Regions from separate parts of the Streptomyces sp. NPDC045956 genome, predicted to be linked through region 1. Evidence: riboswitches for the same ligand, from Rfam matches in the RefSeq annotation. Region 1 holds a riboswitch; each other region holds the start of a gene.
The links. A riboswitch is a leader RNA that binds a small molecule or an ion and turns the genes downstream of it on or off. The one in region 1 is predicted to bind cobalamin.
Positions count from the first base shown of each region.

Region 2: linked by a shared signal. The riboswitch ahead of AC07FV_RS06280 (ABC transporter substrate-binding protein) and the one ahead of AC07FV_RS17905 (ribonucleoside-diphosphate reductase subunit alpha) in region 1 are both predicted to bind cobalamin.
Region 3: linked by a shared signal. The riboswitch ahead of AC07FV_RS10635 ((2Fe-2S) ferredoxin domain-containing protein) and the one ahead of AC07FV_RS17905 (ribonucleoside-diphosphate reductase subunit alpha) in region 1 are both predicted to bind cobalamin.
Region 4: linked by a shared signal. The riboswitch ahead of AC07FV_RS10600 (ABC transporter substrate-binding protein) and the one ahead of AC07FV_RS17905 (ribonucleoside-diphosphate reductase subunit alpha) in region 1 are both predicted to bind cobalamin.

Region 1 is NZ_JBWKKZ010000006.1:193,304-196,955, forward strand. Features, by position in the region: gene mctP (monocarboxylate uptake permease MctP) at 1-478, shown strand, start outside; gene AC07FV_RS17900 (GNAT family N-acetyltransferase) at 551-1,057, shown strand; cobalamin riboswitch at 1,085-1,262, shown strand; gene AC07FV_RS17905 (ribonucleoside-diphosphate reductase subunit alpha) at 1,387-3,652, shown strand, end outside.
Region 2 is NZ_JBWKKZ010000002.1:121,481-125,132, reverse strand. Features, by position in the region: gene AC07FV_RS06285 (MFS transporter) at 493-1,704, shown strand; cobalamin riboswitch at 1,766-1,972, shown strand; gene AC07FV_RS06280 (ABC transporter substrate-binding protein) at 2,016-3,056, shown strand; gene AC07FV_RS06275 (FecCD family ABC transporter permease) at 3,053-3,652, shown strand, end outside.
Region 3 is NZ_JBWKKZ010000003.1:363,126-366,777, reverse strand. Features, by position in the region: gene AC07FV_RS10650 (cobalt-precorrin-5B (C(1))-methyltransferase) at 1-629, shown strand, start outside; gene AC07FV_RS10645 (glyoxalase superfamily protein) at 626-979, opposite strand; gene AC07FV_RS10640 ((2Fe-2S)-binding protein) at 1,162-1,845, opposite strand; gene AC07FV_RS10635 ((2Fe-2S) ferredoxin domain-containing protein) at 1,883-2,287, opposite strand; cobalamin riboswitch at 2,334-2,512, opposite strand; gene AC07FV_RS10630 (ferric reductase-like transmembrane domain-containing protein) at 2,546-3,529, opposite strand.
Region 4 is NZ_JBWKKZ010000003.1:354,783-358,434, forward strand. Features, by position in the region: gene AC07FV_RS10590 (ABC transporter ATP-binding protein) at 1-281, opposite strand, end outside; gene AC07FV_RS10595 (FecCD family ABC transporter permease) at 278-1,393, opposite strand; gene AC07FV_RS10600 (ABC transporter substrate-binding protein) at 1,390-2,415, opposite strand; cobalamin riboswitch at 2,444-2,621, opposite strand; gene AC07FV_RS10605 (class I SAM-dependent methyltransferase) at 2,678-3,427, opposite strand; gene AC07FV_RS10610 (MFS transporter) at 3,396-3,652, opposite strand, start outside.

The sequences.
Region 1 (3,652 bases):
GAAGGTCTCCAAGCTGGTGTCCCTGCTGGTGAAGGTGGGCGCGCTGGTCTTCGTGCTCGGCATGGACAAGACGGTCGCGATCAACTTCCAGCTGCTGGGCGGCATCTGGATCCTGCAGACCTTCCCGGCCCTGGTGGGCGGCCTGCTCACCCGCTGGTTCCACCGCTGGGCCCTGCTCGGCGGCTGGGCGGTCGGCATGGTCTACGGCACGGTCGCCGCGTACGGGGTGGCCTCGCCGACGCAGAAGCACTTCGGCGGTTCCTCCGACGAGATCCCCGGCATCGGCGAGATCGGCTACATCGGCCTCACCGCCTTCGTGCTGAACGTGGTGGTCACCGTGGTCCTGACCTTCGTCATGCGGGCGCTCAAGGCACCCGACGGCGTCGACGAGACCAAGCCGGGCGACTACACCGCGGACGCGGGCGACCCGGGAGTCGAGGTGGAGCTGCCGCCGGCCACGGCGGGCACCTCGCACTGACCCCTTCCCCCGGGCGGGCCGTCGGAGGAATCCGGCGGCCCGTTGCCGTGCCCGTCGGGCACACTCGGGGTCATGGACTTCGTGATCCGGCGTGCCACGGCCGAGGAGTACGACACCCTCGGTGAGATCACCGCGCACGCCTACCTGGGTGACGGCCTCCTCGACTTCGGGGAGGACGACGCCTACCTGCACGAGCTGCGGGCCGTGGCCCGGCGGGCGGCTGCCGCCGAGGTGCTGGTCGCCGCATCGGACGACGGTGTGCTCGGCAGCGTCACCTTCGTGCCCCGCGGCGGCCCGATGGCGGACATCGCCCGGCCCGGCGAGGCCGAGATACGCATGCTCGCCGTCGCCCGCGAGGCGCGCGGACGCGGCGCCGGCGAGGCACTGGTGCGGGCCTGCGTCGACCGCGCCCGGTCCGTGCCGGGCTGCGCGCGGGTCGTGCTGTCCACCCAGCGCACCATGCACGGCGCCCACCGCCTCTACGGGCGCCTGGGTTTCACCCGCACCCCGGACCGCGACTGGAACCCCCTGCCGAAGCACGACGACTTCACCCTGCTCACCTACGAACTGACGCTCTGACACCATCCCGATACGCTCACGGACACAACATCTGGGGGTGCTGGCGGCGCCCGGCACAAGATGTATGCTCGTGCTCGCTGTCGCCGCAGGGGAATCCGGTGCGAATCCGGAACTGTCCCGCAACGGTGTACTTGTGCGTGTTCGCGTCCCCACGTGTCCGCGCACGGGCTTGAGTCCGAGGACCTGCCGACAGTGCGCCCGGCCGCCCCGGCCCGGGTGCCATGACGTCCGGGCCTCGTGGAGTGGGCCGGTGGACGCGACGCCGTGCGCGCTCGTGAGCTGCCTCCTGCCCTCCGCCAGGCCCCGTGCCGAGCGAGGGAGTGCTCCACGTGACCATCGCGCCAGCCGATCCGGCTTCAGCGACCCCGGTGACGGCGACCGGCGAACCGGACGGTCCCGGTACCGCGCTGCTGCGGACCCTGACCGAGCTGACCGCCGACCTTCCGGACGCCGACCCCGGCCGGGTCGCCGCCGCCGCACTGCGCGGCCGGTCCGCCCGTGCGGACGAGGCCGAGCTGCGCGAGCTGGCCACCGAGGCCGCCGCCGGACTGATCTCGGAGGACCCGGTCTACTCCCGGCTCGCCGCCCGCCTGCTGACCCTCACCATCCGGGCCGAGGCCGCCTCCCAGGGCGTCACCTCCTTCACCGGGTCGGTCGCCACCGGTCACCGCGAGGGCCTGATCGCCGACCGCACCGCCGAGTTCGTCCGGCTGCACGCGGAGCGGCTGGACGCGCTGGTCGACCCGGCCGCCGACGACCGCTTCGGCTACTTCGGTCTGCGCACCCTGCACAGCCGCTACCTGCTCCGGCACCCGATCACCCGCAAGGTGGTCGAGACGCCCCAGCACTTCATGCTGCGCGTGGCCGCCGGGCTCGCCGAGGACGACACCGCCCGCTCGGCCGACGAGGTGGCCGCCCTCTACGGGCTGATGAGCCGCCTCGACTACCTCCCCTCCTCCCCCACCCTCTTCAACTCCGGCACCCGGCACGCCCAGATGTCGTCCTGCTACCTCCTCGACTCCCCCCAGGACGAGCTGGACTCCCTCTACGACCGCCTCCACCAGGTGGCCCGCCTCTCCAAGCACGCCGGCGGCATCGGCATCGCCTACTCCCGCATCCGCTCCCGCGGCTCGCTCATCCGCGGCACCAACGGGCACTCCAACGGCATCGTCCCGTTCCTGAAGACGCTCGACGCCTCGGTCGCCGCCGTGAACCAGGGCGGCCGGCGCAAGGGCGCGGCGGCGGTCTACCTGGAGACCTGGCACGCCGACATCGAGGAGTTCCTGGAGCTGCGGGACAACACCGGCGAGGACGCCCGCCGCACCCACAACCTGAACCTCGCCCACTGGGTGCCGGACGAGTTCATGCGCCGGGTGGACGCCGACGGGCAGTGGTCGCTGTTCTCGCCCGCCGACGTGCCCGAGCTGGTCGACCTCTGGGGCGCGGAGTTCGACGCGGCGTACCGCGCGGCGGAGGCGGCGGGGCTGGCCCGCAGGACCCTGCCCGCCCGTGAGCTGTACGGCCGCATGATGCGCACCCTCGCGCAGACCGGCAACGGCTGGATGACTTTCAAGGACACCGCCAACCGCACCGCCAACCAGACCGCCGAGCCGGGCCACGTCGTCCACTCCTCCAACCTCTGCACGGAGATCCTGGAGGTCACCGACGACGGGGAGACGGCGGTCTGCAACCTGGGCTCGGTCAACCTCGGCGCCTTCGTCGACGTGGCCGCGGGCGACCTCGACTGGGAGCGGCTGGACGCCACCGTCCGCACCGCCGTCACCTTCCTGGACCGGGTCGTCGACATCAACTTCTACCCGACCGAGCAGGCGGGCCGCTCCAACGCCCGCTGGCGTCCGGTCGGCCTCGGCGCGATGGGCCTGCAGGACGTCTTCTTCCGGCTGCGCCTGCCCTTCGACTCCCCCGAGGCGAAGGCCCTGTCCACCCGCATCGCCGAGCGGATCATGCTCGCGGCGTACGAGACCTCCACCGACCTCGCCGAGCGCGACGGCCCGCTGCCGGCTTGGGAGAAGACCCGTACGGCCCGGGGCGTGCTGCACCCCGACCACTACGGCGTCGAGGCCGCCTGGCCCGAGCGCTGGGCGGCGCTGCGCACGCGCATGGCCACCACCGGCCTGCGCAACTCCCTGCTCCTGGCGATCGCCCCGACCGCCACCATCGCCTCGATCGTGGGCGCCTACGAGTGCATCGAGCCGCAGGTGTCCAACCTGTTCAAGCGCGAGACGCTCTCCGGCGAGTTCCTCCAGGTCAACTCGTACCTGGTGGACGACCTCAAGCGGCTCGGCGTGTGGGACGCCCGCACCCGCGAGGCGCTGCGCGAGGCGGGCGGCTCGGTGCAGGGCTTCTCCTGGATCCCCGAGGACGTCCGCGCCCTGTACCGCACCGCCTGGGAGATCCCGCAGCGCGGCCTGATCGACATGGCCGCCGCCCGCACCCCGTACCTCGACCAGGCCCAGTCGCTGAACCTGTTCCTGGAGACGCCGACCATCGGGAAGCTCTCCTCGATGTACGCGTACGCCTGGAAGCAGGGCCTGAAGACCACGTACTACCTGCGTTCCCGCCCGGCGACCCGCA
Region 2 (3,652 bases), on a different contig from region 1:
GGCTGTCGGCCTCGCACGGCCTCCGCGGGCCGGGGCGCCGAGGCCTCGGCCGGGTCGGCCGGGGTCTCGACCTCGCCTGCCGGAGACACGGAGGCCGCAGGCATGTGCGGGACCTTCACTTTCCCTCGCTAATGAAAATCGTTTTCATGAGGTGAACCTAGCACGCCCCCGGTTCCGACAGGCAGCCCGAACCGAGGGGCAGGACAGGAGGACGGGACCGCGGCACCCCTCACGGGGCGGCGACCGAGAGCACTCTAATGGAAATGATTATCACTGCGATAGTGTGATGTCCGCGCCGCGCTGCCCGCCCCTGCCGAAGCCGGTACCGCCGGGCAACCTGTCTGTGGAACACAGCCGTTGCAGCCGGTCCGCGTTCGATCCACCACCGCCGACAGGACAGGAGTGCCCCTCGTGCCCAGCCCCTCCGCCCCTCCCGCCCCCGCCGGGTCCCCGCCCCGTGAGCAGCGCTCGATCCTGCTCGACCTGGCCTTCCTGCGTCTGTGGACGGGCGCCACCGCGTCCGGCCTGGCCACCTGGGCCCTGCCCTTCGTGCTCGGCCTCGCCGTCTTCGACCGGACCCTGACCGCCACCGACCTCGGCCTGCTGCTCGCGGCCCGCACGGTCGGATTCCTCGCCGCGGTGCCCGTGGCCGGCGTCCTGGCCGACCGGCACTCCCGCCGGGGCGTCGTACTGTGGGCGGGACTCGCCTCCGGAGTCGCGGCCCCGGTGATCGCCGTCGGCCTGGACCGCTCGGTGCTGCTGATGGCTGCGGCCGCCGCGGTGGCCGGAGCCGGGCAGGGCGCCTGCCGACCCGCCTACCAGGCCCTGACCGCCGAGGTGGTCGACGCCGGCCGCAGGCAACAGGCCAACGCCGCCATGACGTTGGCCGTCCGGGTCACCACCCTCGTGGGCCCCTCCTCGGCCGCGCTGCTCGCCGTCTTCCTGGACACCTGGGCCCTGCTGGTGGGCATCGGGCTCCTCTGGCTCGTCGCGGCCTGCGTACCCGGACGCGGCGCCCGCCCCGGGGCCGGGGAGGACTCGGCGGAGTCCTCGGCCGGGTCGGGCAGGGCGTCCCTCCTGGGCGAGTTCGCGGAGGGAGTCCGCGAGGCCCGCAGGCACCCGTGGTTCCTCGCCGGCCTGGGCGCGCTGACGGCCGTGATAGCCACCGGCTACTCCGCGACCGGCGTCGCCCTGCCCATGGTCAGCCGGGACGAGTACGGCACCGAGGTCGTTCTCGCGGGTGCGATGACCGCGTACACCGCCGGAGCGCTCGGTGGTGCGCTGCTCGTCGCCCGCTGGCGTCCCCGCTCCCCCGGCTGGGCCGCCCTGGCCGGCCTCGCCGCCTACGGACTCGCCCCGCTCAGCCTCGTACTGCCCGTGCACCCGGCCGCCGTGATGGCCGCGTACGCCGTCGCGGGCATCGGCATCGAGCTGTTCAACGTGCCGTGGTTCACCGCCGCCCAGCGCGAGGTCGCCCCGGACAAACTGGCCCGGGTCTCCTCCTTGGACTTCCTGCTCTCCTACGGACTCGCCCCGGTCGGGCTCGCCCTCATCGCCCCCGCCATCGACGCCTTCGGCGTCAGGGCGGTGCTCACGGGCTGCGCGGTCGTCTGCTTCACGGCGCCCGCGGTCGCCGCCCTGGTGCCGAGCGCACGCACCTTCTCCACCGGCCGAGGGCGCGACGCCGCCGCCGAGCGCCGCTGAGAGGGGGCCATCCTGAACGGAGGGAGCCTGAAGGTCCGCCGGACCGTACGGGAGAGGGCTGTGATAGCTTCCGGACGCCAGTCGCACTCGTGAACGCGGCCTACGCGTACACGGGTCAGGGAATCCGGTGGGAATCCGGAACTGACGCGCAGCGGTGAGGGTGACGGGCGGGACAGCAGCCACTGGACGACGGTCACGGCCGGGTCTGGGAAGGCGTCCCGCCGGGACGACCCCGAGTCCGAAGACCTGCTGGTGACCGCTCGTTCGCACGGACCCCGCGCCTGGGTCCTGACGCTGAGGAAACCGACACCGTGCAGCTGTCACGTCCCGCCCGTCGTTCCGTCCTGCTCCTGACCGGGGCCCTGTTGCTCACCGCGTGCGGTTCCGGGCCGGACTCCGGCTCGTCCGGGAAGCCCACCGTCGCCGGGAAGCGCTCCGTCACGATCGACAACTGCGGGCGGAAGGTGACGGTCGGGGCCCCTCCGGAGCGGGCGGTGTCCCTCAACCAGGGCACCACCGAGATCCTGCTCTCCCTGGGCCTCGCCGACCGCATGGTGGGGACCGCCACCTGGACCGACCCGGTCCTGAAGGGCCTGGAGCGGGCGAACGGGAAGGTGCCCCGGCTCGCCGAGAACCAGCCGTCGTTCGAGCGGGTCCTGGACGCCGAACCGGACTTCGTGGCCTCCTCCTTCACCTCCACCCTGGGCAAGGGCGGGGTGGCACCCCGTGAGAAGTTCGAGGAACTGGGCGTTCCCACGTACCTCTCGCCCTCCGACTGCGAGGGCAAGGACAACACCGGCGACGGCGACGGCTCCCGGAGCGAGCCCCTCGCCATGGACACCGTCTACCGCGAAGTGCGGGAACTGGCGCGGGTCTTCGGGGTGGAGGAACGGGGCGAGAAGCTCGTCGCCGGACTGGAGAGCCGGGTGGCGAAGGCCGCCGCCGGGACCGGCGCCGAGAACGCCACCGTCCTGTACTGGTTCGCCAACCAGGAGTCCCCCTACATGGCGGGCTGCTGCGGCGCGCCCGGCATCATCACGAACGCGCTCGGCGCGAGGAACGTCTTCGACGACAGCACGCAGGAGTGGCCCCAGATCAACTGGGAGACGGTGGCCGACCGCGACCCCGACCTGCTCGTCATCGGCGATCTGACCCGCAGGTCGCAGACCGCCGAGTCCGCCGCGAAGAAGATCGCGTTCCTGGAGTCGAATCCGGCGACGCGGAACATGAAGGCGGTACGGGCGAAGCGGTACGTGCTGCTCAGCGGGCAGGCCATGAACCCCACGATCCGTACGGTCGAGGGCGTCGAGAAGGTGGCCGCGGCGCTGCGCGAGCACGGCCTCGCCCGATGACCACCGCGCTGCGGCGGTCCTCCCGGAAGGTCCGGCCGCCGCACGGCGCGGCCGGTGTGCTGCGCGGCCTGGCCGGTCTGGGCGGCGGTCTCGCGGTGCTCGCCGTGTCCGTCGCCGTGGCCATCACCGTCGGGCCGGCGGACATCGGCGTGGGCGACGCCTGGTCGGTGGTCGCCTCCCGCCTGGGCTGGGGGACGTCGGAGCTGACTCCGATCCGGGAGGGCATCGTCTGGAACCTGCGGTTGCCCCGTACGGTGCTCGCCGCGGTGTGCGGCGCCGGACTCGCCGTGTGCGGCGCGGTGATGCAGTCCCTGCTGCGCAACCCGCTGGCCGACCCCTTCGTCCTGGGCGTCTCCTCCGGAGCGTCGACCGGCGCCGTCGTCGTGATCGTCCTCGGCGCGGGCGGCGGCGCCCTGACCGTCTCCGGCGGCGCGTTCGTGGGTGCGCTCGGCTCGTTCGCGCTGGTGCTGCTGCTCAGCCACACGCTCGGCGGGACGACGGACCGCGTGGTGCTGTCCGGGGTGGCGGCGATGCAGTTGTTCGCCGCCCTGACGTCGTTCGTGGTGACGACGGCGGCCGACGCGGAGACCACCCGG
Region 3 (3,652 bases), on a different contig from region 1:
CCACCTGGAACCCCCGGCTGGGCATCCTCGGCGGCCTGTCCGTCCTCGGCACCACCGGCATCGTCGTCCCGTACTCCTGCTCGGCGTGGATCGACTCGATCCGGCGCGGGGTGGACGTGGCACGGGCGGCCGGACGCACGCACGTCGCCGGGTGCACGGGGTCCACCTCGGAGAAGACGGTGGTCGCCGAGTACGGGCTGCCCGAGGACGCGCTGCTGGACATGGGCGACTTCGCGGGCGCCGTGCTGAAGTACGTACGGCGTCACCCGGTGGACCGGCTCACCGTCTGCGGCGGTTTCGCCAAGCTGTCCAAGCTCGCGGCCGGCCACCTCGATCTGCACTCCGCCCGTTCCCAGGTCGACCGGGGCCTCCTCGCCGAACTGGCCCGGCGCGGCGGCGCGGACGAGGCCCTGGCCGACGCGGTGGCCGGGGCCAACACCGGCCTCGCCGCCCTCCAGCTCTGCCAGGCCGCCGGGGTGCCCCTGGGCGACCTGGTCGCGACGGCGGCCCGCGACGAGGCCCTCGCGGTGCTGCGCGGGGCGCCGGTGAGGGTGGACGTGATCTGCATCGACCGCGCGGGCACGGTGGTGGGCCGCAGCACGGTCGCGGGACCGCGGGGCGCCGCCTAGGCGCCGACCGCGCCCAGGCGCAGGCGGTTGCCGTCCGGGTCGCGGAGTTCCAGCTCCCGCCCCCACGGCGCCTCGTCGGGGCGGACCCCGAACTCCCGGGCTACCGCGTCCAGGTCGGCGACCCTCATGTACACCAGGGTGTCCGGCCGCGCGTCCCCCTCGTGCTCCGACAGGTACAGCCGGAGGCGACCGCGGGCGACCTCGGTGAACACCGGGAAGCCCGGTTCGAACCGGTGCTCCCACTGCTGGACGAAGCCCAGCCTCGCGTACCACCGCACGGACACCTCGGCGTCGCCCACGCGGAGGATCGGGACGATCTCCTCGGCGGACGCGGAGTGGTCGGCAGACATGACGCTCCCGCTCGGACGAGTACAGGTGGCCGGCGCCGAACCGCTCGGCGCCCGGGGCCGTCCGGCCATGATCCCGCAGTACGGACACCCCCGTCTCCCGGACCTTACCTGCGGCCCTCGCCGAGGGCCCGCGAACGCACATGCGAACGTGGCCCGTCCAGAGACGAGGCCGGGGGACCGTCTCACGCCAGCCCGCAGTCGCCGCACTTCGAACCGGCCGGCGCCCGGTAGTAGAGGCAGCAGCTCCGGCGGCGGAACGTGAGGCCGGGGCCGGTCAGCACGCCGGTGCCCGCCAGGCGTCCGGTGTCCAGCAGCGCGGCCGTCAGATCGGTGAGCGGTCCGCGGACGGCGGGACGGAGCGCGAGCAGGGCCTGGGCGGCGCCGGCGAGCGCCGACGCCGAGTTGCCGTCCAGCAGACGCGGGGCGACCTTGACGCGCAGGCCGTGGGCCAGTGCCGACAGATGACCCGTCACCTGTTCGTACAGCGCGCGGACGGGATCGCCCTCGACCCGGTCGGCGTACCGGCCGGCCGGGCGGGGCAGCCGGAGGGCCGGTCCGTCGTCGGCCCGGTGCAGGCCGTCCAGGTCGAGGACGATGCCGTGCAGGACGGCGCAGGCCAGTGCCGGTGACCAGAGGCGGGCGGCGTGGCCGAGGTGGGCGATGGACACGTCGACGCGCGGCTCCCGGGTGCGGTGCCGGCGTGCGACGGCCGCGGCGAGGTCGGTGAAACCCGCCGCGTAGGAGCGGGCGACCGGATGCCAGCCGTCGTCCTCTCCGCCGACCCGCAGGGCGAAGAAGCCGCCGAGGCCCGTCACGTCGTGCAGGGCGGCGGTGACGGCCGCCGTCGAGGCGCGGGCTGCGTGCACGGTTGCTGTCCCTTCCTCCGGCTCCGCGTCCGTACGGTCAGAAGGCCGGGCGGCGGCGCGGTGGTGTGATGGCGTACAGGTCGAGGATGTCCGGCCTGGGCGCGACGCCCGGTCCGCCGGCGCGTGCCCAGGCGGCGATGTCCTCGGTCGCGTCCGGGTCGTTGACCAGCCCCAGCCAGACGGGCCGGGCCCCGGCGGCCCGGCCCGCCGCGGAGGGCTGCACGACGATGACGTTGGCCTGTTCGCAGACGTCGAGGCAGTCGGAGACGCGTACCGGTACCGCGGCGCGCAGGCGCTCGGTCTGGGCCGCGTGGTCCACGCCGGGCACTTTGCGGGTGCCGCAGCAGCAGTCGCGGCACACGACGACGCGGCACGGCGCGCGGCCGGTGGCCGTGGCGGTCCTCGCGTCGTCCGTCGTTCGTCCGGTCGGCGTTGCGGGCATGCGGTGCCGTCCCTCTCTCCGGGGAGATCCGCCCCGGTGGTCCGTCGAGGAGGCGACCGCGTGAGTCTCCTGGCTCTCGGGTCGATGCTCGTCCCGGCCTTCCCACCCGTCACCGGGCAGTGGCCTGTCGGGAGTCGCTCGCCGATCACAGTGGCGGGACCGCGCCGGATTCACACCGGCTTCCTCGTTCCGCCGTCGCCCTTGTCGACGGCCATCATCCCATCGCGGGACGGCGTGCCGCCCGCCGGGTGCCGGCCGTCAGTCCGTCTCCTGGGTGTGCGGGGCGGTCGCGGGCGGATCGGCCGGGCGGTCCCGTCCGCCGTCACGGCCCGACACCACCACGATGACCAGCCCGATGACGACGGCTCCGGCGACGGCCCGTCCCGCCGCCCGCACCCACCACCCCGGCCGGGTCGCGCCCTCGCCCAGGGAGTCCAGCCGCTCCGCCCGCCGGGCAGGTCTCATCAGGCGCAGCAACAGCAGGGCGGCGATGGGGAGTTGCAGCAGCCACAGGACGGTGCGCGGCCACTCCCCGTACCAGACGTTGGTGCCGTACAGCAGGGTGTGCCACACGCTCAGCACGTAGACGACGATCACGAAGCGGTGCAGGCGTCGCCAGGTCCTCGGTCCGAAGCGGTGCCGGACGTAGAACAGCAGCCCGAGCGGGACCGCCAGATACAGGGCGCCCTGTCCGATCGGGATGGCGATCCGGCCGGTGCCGGAGTCGTACCAGAGGGGGACGAAGCTGTCGGCGAAGCCCACCCACAGCCGCTCGGCCCAGTCCAGTGCCGTCTCGTAGCGCACGAGTTCCGCGGCGAACATCAGCGCGTGCGCGAACATCAGCGCCATCGTGGTGAGGCTCGTGGTGCGGTGCCAGCGCTCCAGCACCTGCCGGGAGACCGGCAGCCGGGCGGGGCGCGGCCCCGACAGCAACAGGCCGAAGATCACCGTGCACCAGGCCCACAGCAGTCCCGACCAGCCGAAGGCCTGGCTGAGGAGGTACATCCAGTAGGTACGGGCATCGTCCATGAACGGCATCACCGCGACGGTGTCCGAAGCACCCGACTCCATGCGCGCCCACAGCAGCACGAAGACGAGCGCCGTCACCACCACCGCCGCGGTGGCGTCCGGCACGGCGGAGCGAAGGTCGGCGCGCAGCGCGACGCGTTCCCCGGGAGGTCGCGGCGGTCCGGGCGGGGCCCCCACCGCCCCGTCCTCGTCCGGCCTGGTGTCTGACGTCATCAGGGGCCTCCCGGGCACGGGCCACCGCGGCAACGGTGTGCGTGTGTCGTGGGGCAACAAGTCTGGCTGATGGGGCGACGATGCTCAGAGGCGCGATCCGGCCAGAGCCGTCACGAGAACGGC
Region 4 (3,652 bases), on a different contig from region 1:
AGGTCGAAGTCGGCGGCCGAGTCCTGGACCACCGCCGCCACCGTGCGGGCCAGGCGCCGCACCGGCAGCGACCAGGCGTCGCCCCCGTCGACCCGGACCTGACCGGCGTCGGGGCGCAGGACGCGGTAGACGGCGCGCAGGAGACTGGACTTCCCGCTGCCGTTGGGGCCGACCAGCCCGACGGTCTCGCCCGGGCGGGCCGTCAGGGAGACGTCGCGCACCAGGTGGCGGGCTCCCGCGGTGAGCGTGACGCCGTCCACGCTCAGGTCGGTCGCCGTCATGCCACTCCTCGGTCGGTGCCGCGCCGGGCGTCCCGGCGCATCAGCCACAGGAAGAACGGCCCGCCGCACAGGGCCGTGAGCACGCCGACGGGTATCTCCGCCGGCGCGGCGACCGTCCGTGCGGCGATGTCGGCCCAGACCAGGAAGACCGCCCCGCCCAGGGCCGCCGTGGGCAGCACCCGGCGGTGGTCGCCGCCGACGAAGAGCCGCACGATGTGGGGCATCATCAGCCCGACGAAGCCGATCGGCCCGGCCGCCGCGACCAGTACGCCCGTGACCAGGGAGAGCACGACGAACAGCCGGGCGCGGAAGCGGGCCACGTCCAGCCCCATCGTGGTGGCCGCCTCCTCGCCGGCCAGCAGCAGGTTCAGGTTGCGGGCCTGCACCATGAGGGCGCCGACACCGAGCAGCAGGGCCGTGCTCGGCAGCCACAGGGTGCCCCACTCGACGCCCCCCAGCCCGCCGAGGGTCCAGGCGAGGACCGCGCGGGCCTCGTTGCCCCGGTCGGTGGTGAGCAGCAGCAGATCGAGGACCGCGGTGAGCACCGCCGCGATCGCCACCCCGGACAGCACCAGCCGCGCCGAGGTGATGCGTCCCCCGGTGCGGGCGGTGGCGTAGACGAGGACGAGCGCGCCCAGGGCGCCGGCGAAGGCGGCGACCGACAGGGAGAGCGGACCGAAGAAGGTGACGCCGAACACGATCACGGAGACCGCGCCGAGGGACGCCCCGGAGGAGACACCCAGCAGGTACGGCTCGGCGAGCGGGTTGCGCACCAGGGCCTGCAGGGCGGTGCCGATCACCGCCAGGCCGGCGCCGGTGACCGCACCGAGCAGCACCCGCGGCGCCCGGACGTCCACCACGATGGTCTCCCGGGCCCGCGACCAGTCCGGATCCTGCCAGTCGGCTCCCAGGGCGTGCGTCACGATGCCCCACACCTGTCCGGGCGGCACCTGGACGGAACCGATCGCGAGGCCCGCCGTGGCGGAGACCAGTAGCAGGACGGTGAGGACGAGCAGGGTGACGGCCAGCCGCGTACCGCCCCCTCCCGGCTCCTCGGTGCCGCGCCGACGGACCGTCCGTCCGGTGGACGTGCCGGTTGCGGCCTGCGTCATCGGAAGCTCTTGGGATGCAGCCCGCGGGCCAGGTCCCCGACCGCGTAGGCCGAGCGGATGCCGACCAGGGTGGCGGTCAGCGGCAGGACGACGAACCGCTTGTTCCTGACGGCGGGCACGTCGGCGAGCGCGGGCCGGGAGAGCAGGTACTTCTTCTTCTCCTCGACGCTGCCGGCGCCGGCGTAGTCGTAGATGGCGATGGCTTCCGGCCTGCGCTCGACGACCTGCTCCCAGGAGACGTCGCCGAAGACGTCGTCGAGGTCGGCGAAGACGTTCTCGCCGCCGGCCAGCCGGATCAGCTCGGTGCCGAGGCTCTTGCCGCCCGCGGTGAAGGCGCTCTTGTCACCGCTGTCGTAGACGAAGACGGGCACCCGGGGCTCGCCCCGTACGCCGGTGGCGGCCTTGCCGACGCGGCCCTCCAGGTCCGCGACCAGCGCGTCGGCCCGGTCCTGGACGCCGAAGATCCTGCCGACGGTGCGGATCTCGTCGTAGGTGTCCTTCATCGTCACCCGCTTCTCGCCGCAGTACTCGCGGTTGAGGTAGGTGTCGATGCCCGCGTCGGCGAACGCCTTGCGAGAACGGCCCTCCTTCTCGTCGAAGGCGCTGCCGTAGCCGCCGTAGACGAAGTCGGGCTCGGCGTCCAGGACCTTCTCGAACGACGGCTCCCGCTCCGCCAGTTCGGGAATCGCCTCGTAGTCCTCCTTCAGCTCCGGCAGGACGGCGGAGTCGGGGAAGGCCGTGCCGACCATGCGGTCCTTCAGACCGAGCGCGAGCATGAGTTCCGCCGGGTGCTGGTGGACGGTGACCACCCGCGACGGCGGCCTGTCGTACGTCGTCCGCACGCCGCAGTTGTCGACGGTGACCGGGAAACCCGCGGGCACGGCGGCGGTGGCCTCGGCGTCGCCGCCGCCCTCGTCGGACGCACCGCAGCCGGTGGTGAGCAGCAGCGACGACAGTGCCACGGCGACGGCCGTGGCACGAAGGAACCCGCGTGTGCGGGCAGGGGTGAACAGCTGGGACACGTGAAGCCTCCTGGAGTCCGCGCTCCTCGGATCGGGCCCGCGACGGACCAGTGTCCTGACTCCCGGATCGACGTTCCCCCCGCCTTCCCGCGCGGTGCGCAGTGGCGTGTCGGAGGGGCGCTCCCCGGTCACAGTGGCGGGACCGTGCCGGATTCGCACCGGCTTCCTGTCTCCCGTCGCGGCGATGACCAGGTGATCCTACGTTTCGCCCGGCCGACGGCGAAAGGGCGTGCGGTTCCCGGCCGCACGCCCTGCCCCTGCCTCACCCTTCGCGGACGGCCCTCAGGACGAGCCGTTCGGCGTCCTCGTCGTAGGGGCGGCCGTCGAACCCGCCGAAGACCTCCACGCGGCCGAACCCCGCCTCCTCGGCCATCCGCCGCAACTCCACGGCGCTGTACACGAACCACGTCAGGGTGGCCCGGGTCACCCGGTCGCCCCGGACCAGCACCCACTCGCTGCGCAGCCGCGCCCACTCGTCCAGCACGGTGTCGGTCTGCACCATCAGGTCGTCGCCCCGCCGCACCACCTTGGGCGGGGTGACCCTGCGGGCCAGGAGTTCCTTCCCCGCGAGGTCGAGGACGAGCGCCCCGCCGGGCGCCAGGCAGGTGTACATGGTGCGCAGCACGCGCGCGTTGTCGGCGGGGTCCTCGAAGTACCCGAAGGAGGTGAACATGTTGAGGACGACGTCGAAGCCGCCCGGCGCCTCGTAGTCGCGTGCGTCGGCCCGCACGTACGTCACGTCGGCACCGGCGTCCGCGGAGCGTTTGCGGGCCCGGTCCAGCATGGCCGGGCTCAGGTCGACTCCGGTCACGCGGTGCCCGCGGCGGGCGAGGGGCACGGTGAAGACACCCGGCCCGCAGCACAGGTCCAGCACGCGTGCTCCGTCGGGGAGGGCGAGCAGGGGAGAGGTGTCGAGCAGCTCCTCGGCCTGCGCGTAGCGCTGCTCGGAGAAGAGGAAGTCGTGGAACTCGGTCCAGAAGTCATCGTCCTGGAATCCGCCCGTCCGTGTCATCGCGGGTCAGTGCTCCTTCGTGGTCGCCGTCGGGGGCAGGGGGCCGCGCCGGGCGACGGCGCAGCGTGAGCAGCAGAGGGGGCAGCAGCAGGCACTGGGCGGCCGCGAGCAGCCAGAACCAGCCGGTGTGCCCGGCCCGTTCGCCGAGGCCGTACAGCTGCCCGCCCAGCGCGCCGCTCGCGCAGGCGCCCAGGCCCGCGGCCAGCCGCTGCTGCCCGAAGACGA